3 regions of the Acidovorax sp. GW101-11A03 genome follow, and region 3 is predicted to be linked to each of the others. Evidence: predicted binding sites of a transcription regulator. Region 3 holds the regulator's gene; each other region holds the start of a gene.
The links. The regulator sigma-54, encoded in region 3, starts transcription at its own class of promoters, with help from an activator protein. The targets are predictions, from matches to a motif close to TGGCANGNAANCTGCTTT.
Positions count from the first base shown of each region.

Region 1: the regulator sigma-54 is predicted to act here: its motif matches at 2,963-2,980, upstream of nirB (nitrite reductase large subunit NirB).
Region 2: the regulator sigma-54 is predicted to act here: its motif matches at 4,758-4,775, upstream of AC07Z7_RS03925 (ammonium transporter).

Region 1 is NZ_JBWKZU010000013.1:40,356-46,445, reverse strand. Features, by position in the region: gene AC07Z7_RS07940 (MFS transporter) at 1-793, shown strand, start outside; gene AC07Z7_RS07935 (bifunctional protein-serine/threonine kinase/phosphatase) at 1,070-2,830, opposite strand; gene nirB (nitrite reductase large subunit NirB) at 3,151-5,595, shown strand; gene AC07Z7_RS07925 (type IV pili methyl-accepting chemotaxis transducer N-terminal domain-containing protein) at 5,616-6,090, shown strand, end outside.
Region 2 is NZ_JBWKZU010000005.1:29,421-35,510, forward strand. Features, by position in the region: gene AC07Z7_RS03910 (MlaE family ABC transporter permease) at 1-970, opposite strand, end outside; gene AC07Z7_RS03915 (GMC family oxidoreductase) at 1,258-2,946, shown strand; gene AC07Z7_RS03920 (hypothetical protein) at 2,972-3,310, opposite strand; gene AC07Z7_RS03925 (ammonium transporter) at 3,353-4,726, opposite strand; gene AC07Z7_RS03930 (sulfite exporter TauE/SafE family protein) at 5,090-5,848, shown strand.
Region 3 is NZ_JBWKZU010000002.1:16,379-22,468, forward strand. Features, by position in the region: gene argS (arginine--tRNA ligase) at 1-790, shown strand, start outside; gene AC07Z7_RS01340 (SPOR domain-containing protein) at 806-1,468, shown strand; gene AC07Z7_RS01345 (thiol:disulfide interchange protein DsbA/DsbL) at 1,548-2,195, shown strand; gene lptA (lipopolysaccharide transport periplasmic protein LptA) at 2,330-2,986, shown strand; gene lptB (LPS export ABC transporter ATP-binding protein) at 2,983-3,765, shown strand; gene AC07Z7_RS01360 (RNA polymerase factor sigma-54) at 3,765-5,348, shown strand; gene AC07Z7_RS01365 (glutaredoxin domain-containing protein) at 5,396-5,896, opposite strand.

The sequences.
Region 1 (6,090 bases), on a different contig from region 3:
CATCGTGGGCGCGGGCAACGTGGGCACCGCCGTGGCGGCCCTGCTGGCCCCGGCGCTGGCCCAGAAGTTCGGCTGGCAGGCTGTGTACGGCTTTGCCGCGCTGAGCGTGGCCGTGCCCGCCATCGTGATGGCGGTGTATGCCAAGGAGCCCTCGGACCTGCCAGCCCATTCGAGCTTCCGCGAACACATCGCCTGCCTGTTTGAAAAAGACGGCTGGGCATTCAGCCTGATCTATGCCGTGACCTTTGGCGGCTTCATTGGCCTCACCACCTTCTTGCCCAGCTATTTTTACGACCAGTTCAACGTGAGCAAGGTGCAGGCAGGCCAGCTCACCATGCTGGCGGCCTTTCTGGGCGCGGCGCTGCGCATCTTTGGCGGCTGGCTGTCGGACCACTGGGGCGGCGTGAACACGCTCACGGCCGTGCTGGCCATCACGGCCGTGAGCATGGTGCTGTGTGGCCTGGCCGAGAACTCGCTGCCCATCACCATGCTGCTGTTCCTGGTGTGTTTTGCGGCGCTGGGCGCGGGCAATGGCGCGCTGTTCCAGCTGGTGCCCCTGCGCTGGCCGCTGACCACGGCAGTGGCGGGTTCGATGATTGGCGAGATCGGCGCCCTGGGCGGCGGCCTGATCCCGAGCGGCATGGGCCTCTCGCGCCAGTACACCGGCACCTACCTGTGGGGCTTTGTGGGCATTGCGGTGTGCGCGCTGGCCATGCTGGTGCTGTTGCGCGTGATGCAGATCCGCTGGACGCGCACATGGGCGGAAAAGGGCGGTCGGGCACGCAGTGCCTGAGCTGGCGCAGCCAGCCAATGCGCAGCATTGCCCGCGCTTTCACTAGAAAGGTGGACGTGCGCGCAGCGCATGACCGGCGCAGCCGTTAAGGCGCACAGCGCCTTTCCATCTTTCGCATCCCCCAACCGTTCGGGCTGAGCCTGTCGAAGCCAGGTGCCAGGCTTCGACGAGCTCAGCCCGAACGGTGGGTCGATTTTCAAGAGGAAAAATGGCCTCTGCGCCTATCCAGCAAGCGCACGCAGCTATTCTTTTAGGAGTAACTCCAACGCCCCACCCTTACCTCGGCAAAAACAACAGCCAATAAATCAGCAGCAGATTCACCAGCACGCTCACCGCCAGCGCGATCTTCCACAGGGCTGTGGCGTCACGCTGCATCAGCGGCTGCGGGCCGGGGGCTGACAGGGGGCGGGATGCGCCGCGCTCCAGCGCCAGCAGCAGTTCCTCGGCGGTCTCGAAGCGCTGAGCGCGGCTGCGGGCCACGGCCTTCAGGGCAATCTGGTCCAGCCAGATGGGCACGCCGGGGTTGTGGCGGCTGGGGGGCAGCGGGTCGCGGTGGTAGCGGCCCAGTTGGTACTGCACCACCTCGCCATAGGGCAGGCGGCCGTGGCTCAGCAGCTGGTAGAGCGTGACGCCCAGCGCAAACAGGTCGCTGCGCGCGTCGGGCAACTGCCCTTCGGTGTCGCCGCTTTTTTCGTAGCCGGGCCATTGCTCGGGGTTCATGTAGCTGGGTGTGCCCGCGTGCAGCTGGCGCGTGGCCTCGGGCTCGCGGCCGGACAGGGCCACGCCCAGGTCCAGCACGCGCAGTACGCCGTCATCGCCCAGGTGCAGGTTGTCGGGCTTGATGTCGCGGTGCACCACCCCCTGGCGGTGCAGCCAGCCCAGCACGCGCGCGGCCTGCACCACCACCGACACGGCTTGCGGTATGGGCAGATGCTGGCGGCTGCGCAGGCGCTGGCCCAGGGTTTCGCCCGCGTGCCAGTCGTACAGCAGGTAGAACGCGCTGGCGCCCGGTCCGCCTCGCCCGTCATCGGCGGGCCAGGTGTGGAGCCACGCCAGATGGGCGGCGGCGTGGCCGGACTGCATGCGCCGCGCCACCCAGGCCTCGTGCGCGAGCGTGGCGCGCTCCTCGGCATCGTGGGCGCGCGTGGGCAGCAGGGTCTTGAGGGCATACAGGCGCTGCGTGGCGCCGTCGCGCACCTGGTACAGCCGGTGAATGCCGTTGTCGGCCACGATGGCCGTGACCGTGAGGCCGTCCACGGTATCGCCCACCTTGAGCAAGGGCAGCACGGGCAGGTCCTGTGCACGGCGGGATTCGTCCTGCAGCGTGGCCTCCAGCGCGCCCTGCACCCGCACCACCAGCGCGGTCACGTTGTCGCTGCTGCCCCGGCGCAGCGCGGCCTGCACCAGCTCGTCGCTGAGTGCCTGGGCCGCCACGCCCTCCTGGCGCAGCAGCTGCCGCAGCTCGCGCTCGGGCAGACTGCCGTGCACGCCGTCGGACAGCAGCACAAACAGGTCGCCGCTGTGCAGCTCGCCCTGGCTGTAGTCCACCACCACATGGTCGTCGAGCCCCATGGCGCGGGTGAGCTGGTGCGCAAAGTCGCGCTGCGCCATCACATGGTCGGCCGTGAGCAGCTGCAGCCGCCCGCCGCGCAGCAGGTAGGCGCGGGTGTCGCCCACATGGGCCAGCGTGTACGACTGGCCGCGCAGCACCAGCGCCGTGAGCGTGGTCAGCCCCACGGCGGGCTGGCGGCGCCGGTTCATGGAGGCGAGCCAGCCGTTGTGGGCATTCAGGATGCGGTCCAGCGCCACGGTGGTGTCCCAGGTCTCGGGGGTGGCGAAGTAGTCGCCCACCAGGGTGCTCACCGTGGTCTGGGCGGCCTCGCGGCCCTTGCCGCCCGTGCTCACGCCATCGGCGATGGCGGCAATGGCGCCGCGCTCGCGGTCGCGCCCCTGCCCCACCACCAGGGCGGCAAAGTCCTCGTTCACCTCATTGCGGCCGGCCAGCGAGACCTGGCCCACATCCAGTTCAAAGCTCATGCACCAGCTCCACGCAGGTTCTGTGCCCAAGGTGGTGCATGCCGGGGCGTGGCCGTCCGCACCACCCTGCGCCTTGGACGGCCCTCGCCCCGGAACACCCTCCTGGTTCACCCCAGTTCAGTGCAAAAAATCTGGCACGGCCATTGCTTAACAGGGGCAAGGGCCAGGCAGGCCCACGCAATTCAGCAGTGCAAAGGCGCACGGAGGAGTTGTACGGACGAAGGCGTCCCCACATGCGGTTTCGAGACCTCGAAGCAGCATCGTGTGGACGCCTTTTTTGTTTTGCGCATCGCTCCGGCGATGGAACCGATGGAGTCATGATGAAAAAGCTCAAACTGGTGATGGTGGGAAACGGCATGGCCGGTGTGCGCACGCTGGAAGAGCTGCTCAAGATCGCCCCCGATCTGTATGACATCACGGTGTTCGGTGCCGAGCCCCACCCCAACTACAACCGCATTCTGCTGTCCCCCGTGCTGGCGGGCGAGCAGACCATCGACGAGATCATCCTGAACGACTGGTCCTGGTATGCCGACAACCACATCACGCTGCACACCGGCTTCACAGTGACCGACGTGGACCGCGTGCGCCGCGTGGTCAGCGCCACCAGCAGCGACGGCACGGTGATCAGCGCCGAATACGACCGCCTCATCCTCGCCACCGGCTCCAACCCCTTCATCCTGCCCATCCCCGGCAAGGACCTGAAAGGCGTGCTGGCCTACCGCGACATTGCCGACACGCAGGCCATGATCGACGCCGCCGCCACCTACAAGCACGCAGTGGTCATCGGCGGCGGCCTGCTGGGCCTGGAGGCCGCGAACGGCCTCATGAAGCGCGGCATGACCGTGAGCGTGGTGCACGTGATGCCCTCGCTGATGGAGCGCCAGCTGGATGACGTGGCGGGCAAGATGCTGCAGAAGTCGCTGGAAGACCGTGGCATGCGCTTCTTGATGGGTGCGCAAACCCAGGAACTGGTGGGCAACGCCGAAGGCCGCGTGGCCAGCGTCAAGTTCAAGGACGGCACCGAGGTGCCCGCCGACCTGGTGGTGATGGCCGTGGGCATCCGCCCCAACACGGCTTTGGCCGAGAAGATGCGCTTGCATGTGAACCGCGGCATTGTCGTGAGCGACACGCTGCAGACCACCACCGACGCGCGCATCTACGCCGTGGGCGAATGCGCCGCACACCGGGGCATCGCCTATGGGCTGGTGGCCCCGCTGTTCGAGCAGGGCAAGGTGCTGGCCAACCATCTGGCGGAGTTCGGCATCGGTCGCTACCAGGGCTCGCTCACGTCCACCAAGCTCAAGGTGACGGGCATCGACCTGTTCTCGGCCGGAGACTTTCAAGGAGGAGACGACACCGAGGAGATCGTGATGAGCGACCCCTTCGGCGGTGTGTACAAAAAGCTCGTCATCAAAGACGACAAGCTGGTGGGCGCCTGCCTGTATGGCGACACGGTGGACGGCAGCTGGTACTTCAAGCTGCTGCGCGACGGCCGCAGCGTGAGCGACATCCGCGACAAGCTGATGTTTGGCGAATCGCACCTGGGCGACACAGGCCACCATGGCCAGAGCAAGGCTGCCGCGATGCAGGACAGCGACGAGGTGTGCGGCTGCAACGGCGTGACCAAGGGCGCCATCTGCAAGGCCATCAAGGACAAGGGCCTGTTCACACTGGACGAGGTGCGCAAGCACACCAAAGCCAGCGCGAGCTGTGGCTCGTGCACCGGGCTGGTGGAGCAGATCATCATGTTCACCGCCGGTGGCGACTACAGCGCCACGCCCAAGACCAAGGCCATGTGCGGCTGCACCGACCACGGCCACCAGGCGGTGCGCGACGCGATCCGCAGCAGCAAGCTGGTGACCATCTCCGACGTGTTCAAGTTCATGGAATGGAAGACACCCAATGGTTGTGCCACCTGCCGCCCGGCGGTGAACTACTACCTCATCAGCACCTGGCCCAAAGAGGCCAAGGACGACCCGCAGAGCCGCTTCATCAACGAGCGCAGCCACGCCAACATCCAGAAAGACGGCACCTACAGCGTGATCCCCCGCATGTGGGGCGGCGAGACCACGGCCGATGAGCTGCGCCGCATTGCCGATGCGGTGGACAAGTACAAGATCCCCACCGTCAAGGTCACAGGCGGCCAGCGCATCGACCTGCTGGGCGTAAAGAAGGAAGACCTGGTCAATGTGTGGCGTGACATCGGCATGCCCAGCGGCCATGCCTATGCCAAGGCGCTGCGCACCGTGAAGACCTGCGTGGGCAGCGAGTGGTGCCGCATGGGCACGCAGGACAGCACGCAGATGGGCAAGGATCTGGAGCGCGCCATGTGGCGCATGTACGCACCGCACAAGGTCAAGTTTGCCGTGAGCGGCTGCCCGCGCAACTGCGCCGAGGCGGGCATCAAGGACGTGGGCATCATCGGTGTGGACAGCGGCTGGGAGATGTATGTGGCTGGCAACGGTGGCATCAAGACCGAGGTGGCGCATTTCTTCACCAAGCTGAAAACCGCCGAGGAAGTGCTGGAGTACACCGGCGCGTTCTGCGAGCTGTACCGCCAGGAGGGCTGGTACCTGGAGCGCACCGTGCACTACGTGAGCCGCGTGGGCCTGGACTACGTGAAGAAACGCATTCTGGAAGACCACGCAGGCCGCAGGGCGCTGTGGGAGCAGTTGCAGTTTGCGCTGGATGGCGAGCCCGACCCCTGGTTTGAATTTGACAAGGCGGCCGTGGACACGCGCCAGTTTGCGCCCCTGGGCGCCTGATCGGAAAGAAGGAGCCCACCATGCAACGCCGTACCCTTCTGACCTCTGCGGGCTACACCACGGCCTGGGGCGCCCTGGGCCTTCTGGTGCCTGGGGGCAAAGCCCAGGCCGAGGTGGCCGACCTGAACGACGCCATCAACAAGGCCGGGCGCCAGCGCATGCTGAGCCAGCGCATGGGCAAGGCCTGGCTGGCCCTGGCCCACAAGTCCGACACCCCGGCGGCACGCGCCGTGCTGGAGCAGTCCCTGGCGCTGTTCGAGCGCCAGTTGGGAGAATTGAAGGCCTTTGCGCCCTCGCCTGCCATCCGCGACACCTACGTAAAACTCGAAGGCGCCTGGGCCGACCACAAGGCCACGCTGATGGGCACCACGCCCTCGCGCGACGGCGTGGCCGCGCTGCTGCAAGCCGACGCCAAGGTGCTGGCCCTGGCCCACCAGGGCACTTCGCAATACGAAGCCGCACTGGGCAAGCCCGTGGGCCACCTGGTGAACGTGG
Region 2 (6,090 bases), on a different contig from region 3:
ACGCCCCAAACACCACCGACTTGGCCATGGCCAGCCCGAGGTTGCCGATCTTCACTGCGGCAGGCAGCGCCTGCACAAAGTACGCGGGCGAGATGTCCATGGCCAGGTCGGCCGCGAGCATCCCCCCGGCCAGCGCGGCCAGCGTGGTCCACACGCTGATGAGCGGCATGGCCAGCGCCAGCGCCAGCGTGCGTGGCATCACCAGCCGGAAACCATGCGGGATGCCCATCACGCGCATGGCGTCCAGCTCTTCGGTCACGCGCATCACGCCGATCTGCGCCGTGATGGCCGAGCCCGAACGCCCTGCCACCAGGATGGCAGCGAGCATCGGGCCCAGCTCGCGGATCAGGGAAATGCCCAGGATGTTGACGATGAAGGACTCGGCGCCAAACTGCCGCAGCTGCAGGCTCATGAGGTAGGCCAGCACCACACCGATCAAAAAACCCACCAGCGCCGTGATGGGCAGCGCCGTGGCGCCCATGCGGTACAGGTGGCCGGACACATCGCGCCACGGCCCCTTGCGCGGGGCGCGCGCCAGGCGCACGAGGTCCAGCACCAGCTGGCCCACCATCTCCAGCAGGTGGCGGGCATGGTCAACGCCATGCAGCACCAGCACGCCCAGGTGGTCAATCTGGTCGCCCAGGCGCCAGGGCTCGGGCGGGGGGGCCATGCAGGTGAACTGCGCCACGCGCGACAGCATGGTGCGCTGGCCCTCGGTGCAGGCCAGCTGCGCGGGCCAGGCATGCTGCCAGTGGTTCCACAGCAGCTGCGCGCCCACATGGTCCAGCCACTGCAGCTCCCGCAAGTCCCAGCCCAGGGCAGGCTCTGCCGGGCAGCCGCGCAACTGCTCGGACACGGCCTCCCACTGCGACTCGGAACCCAGCTCGGCCGCGCCCCAGCGCCCGCGCAGCTGCGCACATGGCCCCTGGGGCGTCTCGGTGCGAACAATGCGGGGGGTGTGGTCGGTCATGGGCCGGGCTGCGCAAGCAGCCAGAGGTAGGTGACAGTCAAGAAGCAGCAAGGAAGAGGGTGCATGGTAGCGGACCCCACCCTGCCCGCCCCACCGGGCAAGCGGGCGCCAAGCACAGGCCAGCCCCGATGGCATGTAATTATTATCAAAACAGGGCCCAGCGCGCTACCAGCAAACCCCAACAGCTACCAAATATGTAGCAACCCGCACACACCCTATCGACAGGGCTTGGGCGATCCGCACAATGGCCCACCGTTACAACCCCCTCATTGCCCGCCCCTTCACCCATGAGCGACACCACGTTTGACACCATCATCATCGGCGGGGGCACGGCCGGTGCCCTGCTCGCCAACCGCCTGAGCGCCGACGGCCGCCACCGCGTGCTGCTGATCGAGGCGGGCCGCAAGGACGACTACCACTGGATCCACATCCCCGTGGGCTACCTGTACTGCATCGGCAACCCGCGCACCGACTGGCTCTACAACACCGAACCCGACGCGGGCCTGAACGGCCGCACCCTGCGCTACCCGCGCGGCAAGACGCTGGGCGGCTGCAGCAGCATCAACGGCATGATCTACATGCGCGGCCAGGCGCGCGACTACGACCAGTGGGCCGAGCTGACCGGCGACGCCAGCTGGCGCTGGGACAACGCCCTGCCCTACTTCCGCCGCCACGAAGACCACTGGCGCCTGGACCAGCCCGGGGGTGTGAACGAAAATTTCAAACGCCTGCACGGCAACAAGGCCACCGGCAGCACCGGCGAGTGGCGGGTGGAAAAACAGCGCCTGCGCTGGGACGTGCTCGACGCCTTTGCCCACGCCGCGCAGCAGGCCGGCATCCCCGCCACCGACGACTTCAACAGCGGCAGCAACGAAGGCGTGGGCTACTTCGAGGTCAACCAGAAGAGCGGCTGGCGCTGGAACACCGCCAAGGCCTTTTTGCGGCCCACCTGCTATGGCCGCCCCAACTTCGAGATGTGGACCAGTGCACAGGCCTCCAAGCTCATACTCGAAACCCAGCCCGACGGCAGCCAGCGCTGCACCGGTGTGCTGGTGTGGGACGGCCAGGAGATGGTCACCGCCCGCGCCACGGGCGAGGTGATCCTGAGCGCGGGCGCGGTCAACTCGCCCCAGCTGCTGCAGCTGTCGGGCATCGGACCCGCCGCATTGCTGCGCCAGCACGGCGTGGAGGTGAAGGTGGACTTGCCCGGTGTGGGCGCCAACCTGCAGGACCACCTGCAGATCCGTGCGGTGTTCAAGGTGCAGGGCGTGCAGACGCTCAACACCATGGCCAACTCGCTGGTGGGCAAGGCCAAGATCGGGCTCGAATACGCCCTCAAGCGCAGCGGGCCCATGAGCATGGCGCCCTCGCAGCTGGGCGCGTTCACCCGCAGCAGCCCTGATCAGCCCTATCCCAACATCGAATACCACGTGCAGCCGCTGTCGCTGGATGCGTTTGGCGAGCCGCTGCACAGCTTCCCGGCCTTCACGGCCAGCGTGTGCAACCTCAACCCCACCAGCCGGGGCACGGTGAACATCAAGAGCGCCGACTTCAAGGCCGCCCCCGCCATTGCGCCCAACTACCTCAGCACGCCCGAAGACCGCCAGGTGGCGGCCGACAGCTTGCGTGTGACGCGCCGCATCGTGGCCCAGCCCGCGCTGGCCAAGTACCAGCCGCAAGAGTGGAAGCCCGGCGTGCAGTTTGAAAGCGACGAAGACCTGGCACGCCTGGCGGGCGACATTGCCACCACCATCTTCCACCCCGTCGGCACCACCAAGATGGGCCGCGACGGCGACCCGATGGCCGTGCTGGATGCGCAACTGCGCGTGCGCGATGGGCGCGGCGGCGTGGTGGCCGGCCTGCGCGTGGTGGATGCAGGCGCCATGCCCACCATCACCAGCGGCAACACCAACTCGCCCACGCTGATGATGGCGGAGAAGGCGGCGGAGTGGCTCATCGCGGCGCGGAGAGCATGACGCTCAAGGAGTCCTGCCAGCCCGGTCAGCGGATACCACCCACGTAGCGCGGCACTTCGGGCGGCGGTGGGGCCGGCAGAGGTGGTGGTGCCATGCGCTGGCGCACCGCCTGTGTGGCCACGTCCAGCAAAGGCGTGCGCGCCGTGGGCGCCGGCGCCTGGTGCACGGCATGATCGAGCCGGTCGGCCCACTCGGCGAGTTCGGGCGCGTTGTCCTCCTGCGCACGCAGACGCGCGAAGCGCACGATCTCCAGCGCGTACTCGGCGTTCGCCGCCATCCATTCGGTGTCGGTCACGCGCCCGGTCTTGCGGCGCAGCAGCACGTGCAGATGGGCGGCAATGGCAAGCTTGTCGGGATCGGGCATGTTCGGCTCCTTACGGCATTTCAGTCATCCAGGGCGCGGTGGTCAGTTCCCTAAGTGTTCGCGGTGCTGGGCGATGTCGAGCCCGGTCTGCTCGCTCTGTTCGTCCACCCGCAGGCCCATCGCAAAGTTGACCAGCCACAGCAGCGCGGCCGTCACCACCAGGCTGTAGGCCATCACGGCGCCCACGCCGATGGCCTGGGTGAGCAGGCTGCCCGGCACACCACCCACCGTGCGGCTGGCGAGCACACCCGTGAGCAGCGAGCCCACGATGCCGCCAATGCCATGCACGCCAAACACGTCGAGCGAGTCGTCCACCCGCAGCAGCCGCTTGAGCCCCGTGGCGCCCCAGTAGCAGGCCAGCCCGGCCACGAGGCCAATCACGACGGCCGAGCGCAGCGTGACAAAACCGGCGGCGGGTGTGATGGCCACCAGCCCCGCCACCAGGCCAGAGCACAGCCCCAGCAGCGACGGGCGTCCACGCACCACCCACTCACCCAGCATCCACGCCAGCGCTCCAGCCGCTGCGGCCAGGTGCGTCACCGCCATGGCCAGCCCGGCGCGGCCGTCGGCCGCCACGGCCGAGCCCGCATTGAACCCAAACCAGCCCACCCACAACAGGCCCGCGCCCGCCATGGTGAGCCCCAGGCTGTAGGGCTCGAAGGGCTCACGGCCGTAGCCTGTGCGGCGGCCCAGGAACCACGCACACACCAGCCCGGCCACGCCCGCGTTCACGTGCACCACCGAGCCGCCCGCGAAGTCGAGCGCGCCCATCTGCGCCAGCCAGCCACCGGGCTCCCACACCCAGTGCGCCACCGGGGCGTAGACCACCAGGGTCCACAGGCCGATGAAAACCAGCATGGCCGAAAACCGCATGCGCTCCACCAGCGCCCCCACCAGCAGCGCGGCAGTGATGATGGCAAACGTGAGCTGAAACATGGCGTACACCGACTCAGGGATGTGGGGCGCCACATGGCTCACGGCAAGCTTGCCGCCCGCCAGGTCAAAGTCCAGCCCTGCAAAGCCCGCGCGTTCCCAGCCCCCCAGCCAGGCATTGCCGGGCGTGAAGGCGAGGGAGTACCCCGCCGCAAACCACAGCAGGCTGACCAGTGCCGCAATCGCCACCACGCTGGCCATGGTGTTGAGCACGTTCTTCTTGCGCACCATGCCTGCGTAGAACAGCGCAATGCCCGGCAGAGTCATGAGGAGCACCAGCGCGGTGGAGGTCATCATCCAGCCGGTGTGGGCGGCATTCACGGTGTCCTGCGCGACCAGGGATGGCCGCGTAAGCGCCACTACTGCCGCTGCCGGGGCCGCGCCACCGGCAACCGCCTCAGGCGGGCTCTGCGCCAGCGCGCTGGCATACAGCCCCAGGCACAACCCAACTACCGCCACGAACCGGTGCAAGACTCCCCGCATGAAGGCTCCCTTTCGCAATTTGTTACAGCGCGTTGCACGAGCCATGCCAACCGATGCCGCCCGATTCCGGACCACAGCCCGGCCGCACGCCCAACAAAGGGGGGCGGGAAACCCCCAATGCACCAGCAGGGTGCAGCCGTTACAGTCACGGCACTCGAAAGCGCGCTTCGGTGTGCCAAGCGAGGGGCCCGAGGAGACACACTTTCTACCAACAACCAAATTCAAAGCACCCAACGAGGTGCAACACTTTCCAGGCGCTGGCGATCCCAGCGCCTTTTTCTTGCCCGCCCGAAAAGTGATCTGGGTGCCCCGCACGTCCGCTCAGTCCTGAATTGATAGCACTCCAGGTGGGAAAATAGAGCCATGGAATGGATTCTGATGACCCTGGCCTCGCTGCTCGCAGGCTTTGTGGATGCGATCGTGGGGGGTGGTGGCCTGGTGATGGTGCCCGCGCTGTTTGCAGCGTTTCCTGGGGCGCCACCGGCCACCCTGCTGGGCACCAACAAGGCGGCGTCGGTGTGGGGCACGGCCATGGCCACCTGGCAGTACAGCCGCCGGGTGCAGATCCGCTGGCAGGCCATGCTGCCCGCAGCGGCGGCCGGTTTTGTAGGGTCGTTTGCGGGCGCCTGGGCCGTCACGGTGATCTCGGCCGACTTCCTGCGCAAGCTGCTGCCCCTGGTGCTGCTGGCCGTGCTGGTCTACACCCTGGCCAAAAAGGAACTGGGGCGGCACCACACCCCGCGTTTTGCCGGTCGCACCGAGGTGCTGGTGGCGGGCCTGATCGGCGTGCTCATCGGGTTTTATGACGGCTTCTTCGGCCCGGGCACCGGCAGCTTCTTCGTGTTCCTGTTCGTGCGGCTGCTGGGCTACGACTTCCTGAACGCCTCGGCCTCGGCCAAGCTGCTCAACTGCGCCACCAACATCGCCGCCATCGTGCTGTTTGCGGCGAAGGGCCACGTGTGGTGGCACTTTGCCGTGACGCTGGCCGCGGCCAACGTGGTGGGCAGCCTGCTGGGCACACACATGGCGCTCAAGCATGGCACGGGCTTTGTGCGCGGCATCTTCATCCTGGTGGTGAGCACGCTGATCCTGAAGACGGGCTACGACGCGTTCTTGCGCTGACACCGGGCCCGAAAACTGCTCCTGAAAGTTTGGGAGCCCCGTCTAAACCTGTTGTGAATAGGCACACAAGCGCCCGCTGGGGGTTGTCCGCAGTGTCAAGGAAAAAATTCGCATCTTTATAATCGTGTCCATTTGATGACGGCAGGCTTCGCCATTGGCGATGACCCTGCTCTTGTTCCCCGAGCCTCCGGCCTGCTTACCCGCATGCCGGATTTTTTGTACCTGAAATACCCCGTACAGGA
Region 3 (6,090 bases):
CTACGGCGACGACAAGGACCGCGTGATGCGCAAGCAGGATGGCACCTACACCTACTTTGTGCCTGATGTGGCGTACCACATCGCCAAGTGGGAGCGCGGCTTCACCAAGGTCGTCAACATCCAGGGCACGGACCACCACGGCACCATCGCCCGCGTGCGCGCCGGGCTGCAGGCGGCCGACGTCGGCATTCCGCAGGGCTACCCCGACTATGTGCTGCACACCATGGTGCGCGTGGTCAAGGGCGGCGAAGAGGTCAAGATCAGCAAACGCGCGGGCAGCTACGTCACGCTGCGTGACCTGATCGAGTGGACCAGCAAGGATGCGGTGCGCTTCTTCCTGCTCAGCCGCAAGCCCGACACCGAGTACACCTTCGACGTGGACCTGGCCGTGGCCCAGAACAACGACAACCCGGTGTACTACGTGCAGTACGCCCACGCGCGCATCCAGTCGGTGCTGCGGGCGTGGCAAGAGGCGGGTGGGGGTGATGTGGCTGCGCTTAAGGACGTGGACCTGTCGGCGCTGGAAGGCCCGCAGGCCCAGGCGCTGATGCTGCAGCTGGCCAAATACCCCGAGATGCTGACCGCTGCCGCCGACGGCGAGGCCCCCCACGACGTGACCTTCTACCTGCGTGACCTGGCTGCCAGCTACCACAGCTATTACGATGCCGAGCGCATCCTGGTGGACGATGAAGTGGTGAAGAAAGCGCGCCTGGCGCTGGTCGCTGCCACCGCCCAGGTATTGCACAATGGCCTGGCCGTGCTGGGCGTGTCAGCTCCAGCCAGAATGTAAGCAGTTACTACCAATATGAAAAAGCAACAGACGGGCGGGACCATTGTCGGCTTTATCGTCGGCGTCATCGTGGGCCTGGGCGCCGCGCTGGCGGTGGCCGTGTATGTGACCAAGGTGCCGGTGCCTTTTCTGAACAAGGGCGGCGGGCGCACGGCCGACATGGATGCCGCCGAGTCGCAGAAGAACAAGAACTGGGACCCGAACTCGCCGTTGTATGGCAAGAACCCGGCCCGGCCTGCCACACCCGCCGTGGCGGCTGCGGCGTCTGCGCCCGCTTCGGCCACCACGCCCGCATCGCCCGCACCCGAGGTGCGGGCTGCGGCATCTGCCCCCAAGCCCGGCGCCAGCAAGCCCGAGGCCGCCAAGGCCGAATCCAAGCCAGGTGCCGACCCGCTGGGTGACCTGGCCGTGGCCAAGGCCGCCGCCAAGGGCAATGTGGACCCGTTCGACTACTTTGTGCAGGCCGGGGCCTTCCGTACCCAGGCCGATGCCGATGCCCAGCGCGCCAAGCTGGCCATGATGGGCTGGGAAGCCCGCGTGAGCGAGCGTGAACAAAATGGCCGGGCGGTGTTCCGCGTGCGGGTGGGCCCGTTCACCAAGCGCGACGATGCCGAGCAGCTCAAGGAGAAGCTCGATGGCGCCGGGCTGGAATCGGCGCTGGTGCGCGTGCAGCGCTGATGCGTCAGACTTCGGGCGCTGAACTTTTTGCGGGGGCATGGCTCCCATCCCCCAGACCTGAACTAGGAGAGTCTTTGCCATGAAACGCCGTGAGTTTTCTTTGTCCGCTGCCTCGGCAGTCGCCGCTTCCGCCCTGACGCTGCCCGTCGCCACCCCTGCGCTGGCCCAGGCCCGCCAGTTCAAGGAGGGCAAGGACTACAAGCGGCTGGACAAGCCCGTGACGCCCGATGCACCGGCCGGCAAGGTCGATGTGATCGAGTTCTTCTGGTACAGCTGCCCCCACTGCAATGTGTTCGAACCCACGCTTGACGCCTGGGTCAAGGCCGCGCCCAAGGATCTTTTCATCCGCCGCGTGCCCGTAGCCTTCAATGCCAGCTTCGTGCCCCAGCAAAAGCTGTTCTACACCCTGGAAGGCATGGGCAAGCTCGAAGCCCTGCACGCCAAGGTGTTCCGCGCGATCCATGTGGAAAAGGTCAAGCTCGCCAAGGACGACGAGATTTTTGCCTGGGTGGCCCAGCAGGGTGTAGATGCCGCCAAGTTCAAGGAAGTCTACGCATCGTTCACCGTCTCCAACCAGGTCCGCCGCGCCTCGCAACTGCAGGACGCTTATGGCGTGGAAGGCGTGCCCTCCATGGGCGTGGCGGGCAAGTTCTACACGGACGGCACCATGGCCGGCAACATGCAGAACGTGCTGCAGGTGGTGGAAGCGCTGGTCAAGCAAAAGTAAGCCCCGGGCCGCCCTGGGCGCAGGTTGCAACGCGCCAAAGGCCCTGGATGCCCGCGAAGAAAGCCCGCTGATGCGGGCTTTCTTCATGGAGGGCGCGTGGGGATGGCTACAATGAACTGCAAGATTCGTGCCCTATGAACCACCGCCTCCTTCCGACCCTCCTGCTCGCGGCCTTGGCCTGCCTTCATGGCGTGGCCCACGCTGAAAAAGCCGACCGCGCCAAGCCCATGAACATCGAGGCCGACGCGTTGCGCCACGATGAACTCAAGCAGACCAGCGTGTTCTCGGGGCGCGTGGTCATGACCAAAGGCACCATCGTGCTGCGCGGCGCGCGGCTGGATGTGCGCCAGGATGCCGATGGCTACCAGTTTGGCGTGGTCACGGCCGAAGCCGGCAAACGCGCCTTCTTCCGCCAGAAGCGCGACACCCTGCCCGGCGCCCCCGACGAGTACATCGAAGGCGAAAGCGAAGTCATCGAGTACGACGGCAAGGCCGACAACGTGCGTTTCATCACCCGCGCCGAGCTGCGCCGCTACCGGGGTGCCGCACTCAGCGATGAGATCACCGGTGCCGTGATCGTCTACAACAACCTCACCGACGTGTTCACCGTGGACGGCCAGCGTGCCCCCGCCGCCAATGCGGCGGGCGATGCCCCGGCCCCCGGCAACCGCGTGCGCGCGGTGCTGGCACCCAAGGATCCGCCCGCAGGTGCTGCGGCGCCGGAACCAGCAGCACCCGGCGCGGCACCCGTGCTGCGCCCCAGCAACAGCCTTGGTGGCGGCTCCAAGTGAGCGCGGTGCCCGTTCATCCCGGCCCTGACACCCAGGCCGGCAGCCGCCTGGAGGTGCAGCACCTGGCCAAGTCGTACGGCAGCCGCAAGGTCGTCAAGGACGTATCGCTGGTCGTGCAAAAAGGCGAGGTCGTGGGTCTGCTCGGCCCCAATGGTGCGGGCAAGACCACCTCGTTCTACATGATCGTGGGCCTGGTGCGCAGCGATGCAGGCGACATCCGCATCGACGGCCATTCGGTGGCCCACATGCCCATCCACCGCCGCTCGCGGCTGGGGCTGTCGTACCTGCCGCAGGAAGCCTCCATCTTCCGCAAGCTCACGGTCGAAGAAAACGTGCGCGCCGTGCTGGAGCTGCAGCGAGGCGACGACGGCCAGCCGCTCTCGCGTGAGGCCATCGAAGAGCGCCTGACGGCCTTGCTGGAAGAGCTGCGCGTGCAGCACCTGCGCGCCTCGCCCGCGATGGCCCTGTCCGGTGGCGAGCGCCGTCGGGTGGAGATCGCCCGCGCCCTGGCCACACAGCCGCGCTTCATCCTGCTGGACGAGCCCTTTGCAGGCATCGACCCCATCGCCGTGATCGAGATCCAGCGCATCATCGGTTTCCTCAAGGCGCGCGGCATTGGTGTGCTCATCACCGACCACAACGTGCGCGAAACCCTGGGCATCTGCGATCACGCCTTCATCATCAGCGATGGCCGCGTGCTGGCGCAGGGCACGCCGTCCGAGATCGTGGACAACGCCGAAGTGCGCCGGGTGTATCTGGGCGAACATTTCCGCATGTGATGAAGCCTGGCCTGTCGCTGCGCGTCTCGCAGCACCTTGCACTGACCCCCCAGCTCCAGCAGTCCATCCGGCTGCTGCAGCTGTCCACGCTCGAACTCTCGCAGGAAGTCGAGCAGATGCTCGACGAGAACCCGTTCCTCGAACGCACAGCCGAAGAGGCGCCGCGCGAGGAGTTTGGCCTGGAAACCGCCGACGCCCCCGCGCAAGCCGACGAATACAGCGCTGATGATGCTATATTTTCAGGAGCTACAAGCGCAAGCGCAGCGGGCGCAGAAGGCCCAAATGATGCCGAAACGCCAGGCCCTGGCGTCGACGAACCCGACTGGAGCGGCGACGGCACGGTCGAGATGGCGCCCAACGACGCCGAATGGGGCGGCGACGCCCCGGCCCGCACCCGCAACGATGCGGAAGGCGACGACGCTGATGCCACCGAACTGGCCCGCTCGCATGAATCGCTCACCGCTTTTTTGCACCGCCAGGCCCTGTCGCTGCGCCTGTCCGAGGTGGATTGCGCCGCGCTGCGCTTCCTGATCGAATCCCTGAACGACGACGGCTACCTCGAAGAGCCGCTCGAAGAACTCGCCACCGCCCTGGCCGGGCCGGATGACCTGGAGCAGATCGAAGAGCTGGTGCACCGCTTTACCGTGGCGCTGCGCCTGCTGCAAAGCCTGGAGCCCACGGGCGTGGGCGCGCGCAACCTGGCCGAATGCCTCACGCTGCAGCTCAAGGCGCTGGACGCCGACGAAGAGGCCGACCCCGACACCGTCAAGACGGCGCTCACTATCTGCCAGCAACCGCTGGAGATGCTGGCCCGCCGCGACATCCGCCGCCTGACGCAGCTCTGTGGCGACGGCGAAGAGCGCACCCGCGCCGCCATGGCACTGATCGCCCGTCTGGAGCCGCGCCCCGGCCGCAAGTTCGTCGATGTGGAGCGCAACATCATCGTGCCCGACGTGATCGTGCGCAAAGCCGGGCGTGCCAACGGGCGGGACGGCCAGCACAACTTCATCGTGCAGCTCAACCCCGACGTGATGCCCCGCCTGCGCGTGCACGACATCTACGCCGGCGCCCTGCGCGGCCACAAGGGCGGCGAAGGCCACCAGGGCATGCAGCAGCGGCTGCAGGAGGCGCGCTGGTTCATCAAGAACATCCAGCAGCGCTTTGACACCATCCTGCGCGTCTCGCGCGCCATCGTCGAGCGGCAGAAGAACTTCTTCACCCACGGCGAACTGGCCATGCGCCCGCTGGTGCTGCGCGACATCGCCGACGAACTGGGCCTGCACGAATCCACGATCAGCCGCGTGACCACGGCCAAATACATGGCCACGCCCATCGGCACCTACGAGCTGAAGTACTTCTTTGGCTCTGGCCTGGGCACCGAGACCGGTGGCAATGCGTCCAGCACCGCTGTGCGCGCACTGATCAAGCAGTTCGTGTCGGCAGAGAACCCCACCAAGCCGCTGTCGGACAGCCAGATCGCCGAGATGCTCAAGGAGCAGGGCATTGAATGCGCACGCCGCACCGTGGCGAAGTACCGCGAAGCGCTCAAGATTGCGCCGGCGAATCTGCGCAAGGCGCTATGAAGAAGCGACGCGCAGAGGCTGCTCGCGGCGCCAAGCGAAGGGGTTTTCTATTGTTGGCGTGCTGCAAAGGCTGAATCGTATGCTTGGGCGGTGAAGCCCGTAATCCGCTGTCTGGGAGCTATCAGCAAAGGCACACTTCTTCCGCCGATGTCGGCAAAGGCGGTTTTGCCTATCGGTGTGTCTACGTCCAGTTCTCGGTATGCAATGTTCTTTTGATTCAGATAGGTCTTGGCGGCTTTGCAATAGCCACACCAACTGGCCGTAAAAAGTACAACCCCACTCGGCGGGGCTGCAATGACAAGCGGTCCTCCAGGGTCGCCTGGTGCAGAAGCACGCTTGGCGGGCGCGGGCGAAGCGCCCGGCACCACGCTCACTGGCAGGTTCTCCAGCTTCATCGTCTTTTCCACGGCACCTGTCACCGGGGGCTTGTCGCTGTACACGACCTTGCCGTCCGCACCCACCGATTTGTAGAGTGTCTGGGCGCCTGCGCCCCAGGGCATGGCGGCCAGTGCGAGCACGGTCAGCAGGGTCCGATAAAAAGGGCGCATTAGGGGCTCCGGTAAAATCCGCTGCCCGAGAGCATACGAGACAAGGGGCATGGGGCCTGCAAGATCCTTGTGCCACCAACCCGCATTGCGATCCATGGCGCCTTGGCGTGGTGAGCCGTCCCGCCACCGGTGGCCCTGCAAGCACCCTGCGGCACACGCCGCGCACCACTCCCCGCGCGGGCTCGCGCTCTTCG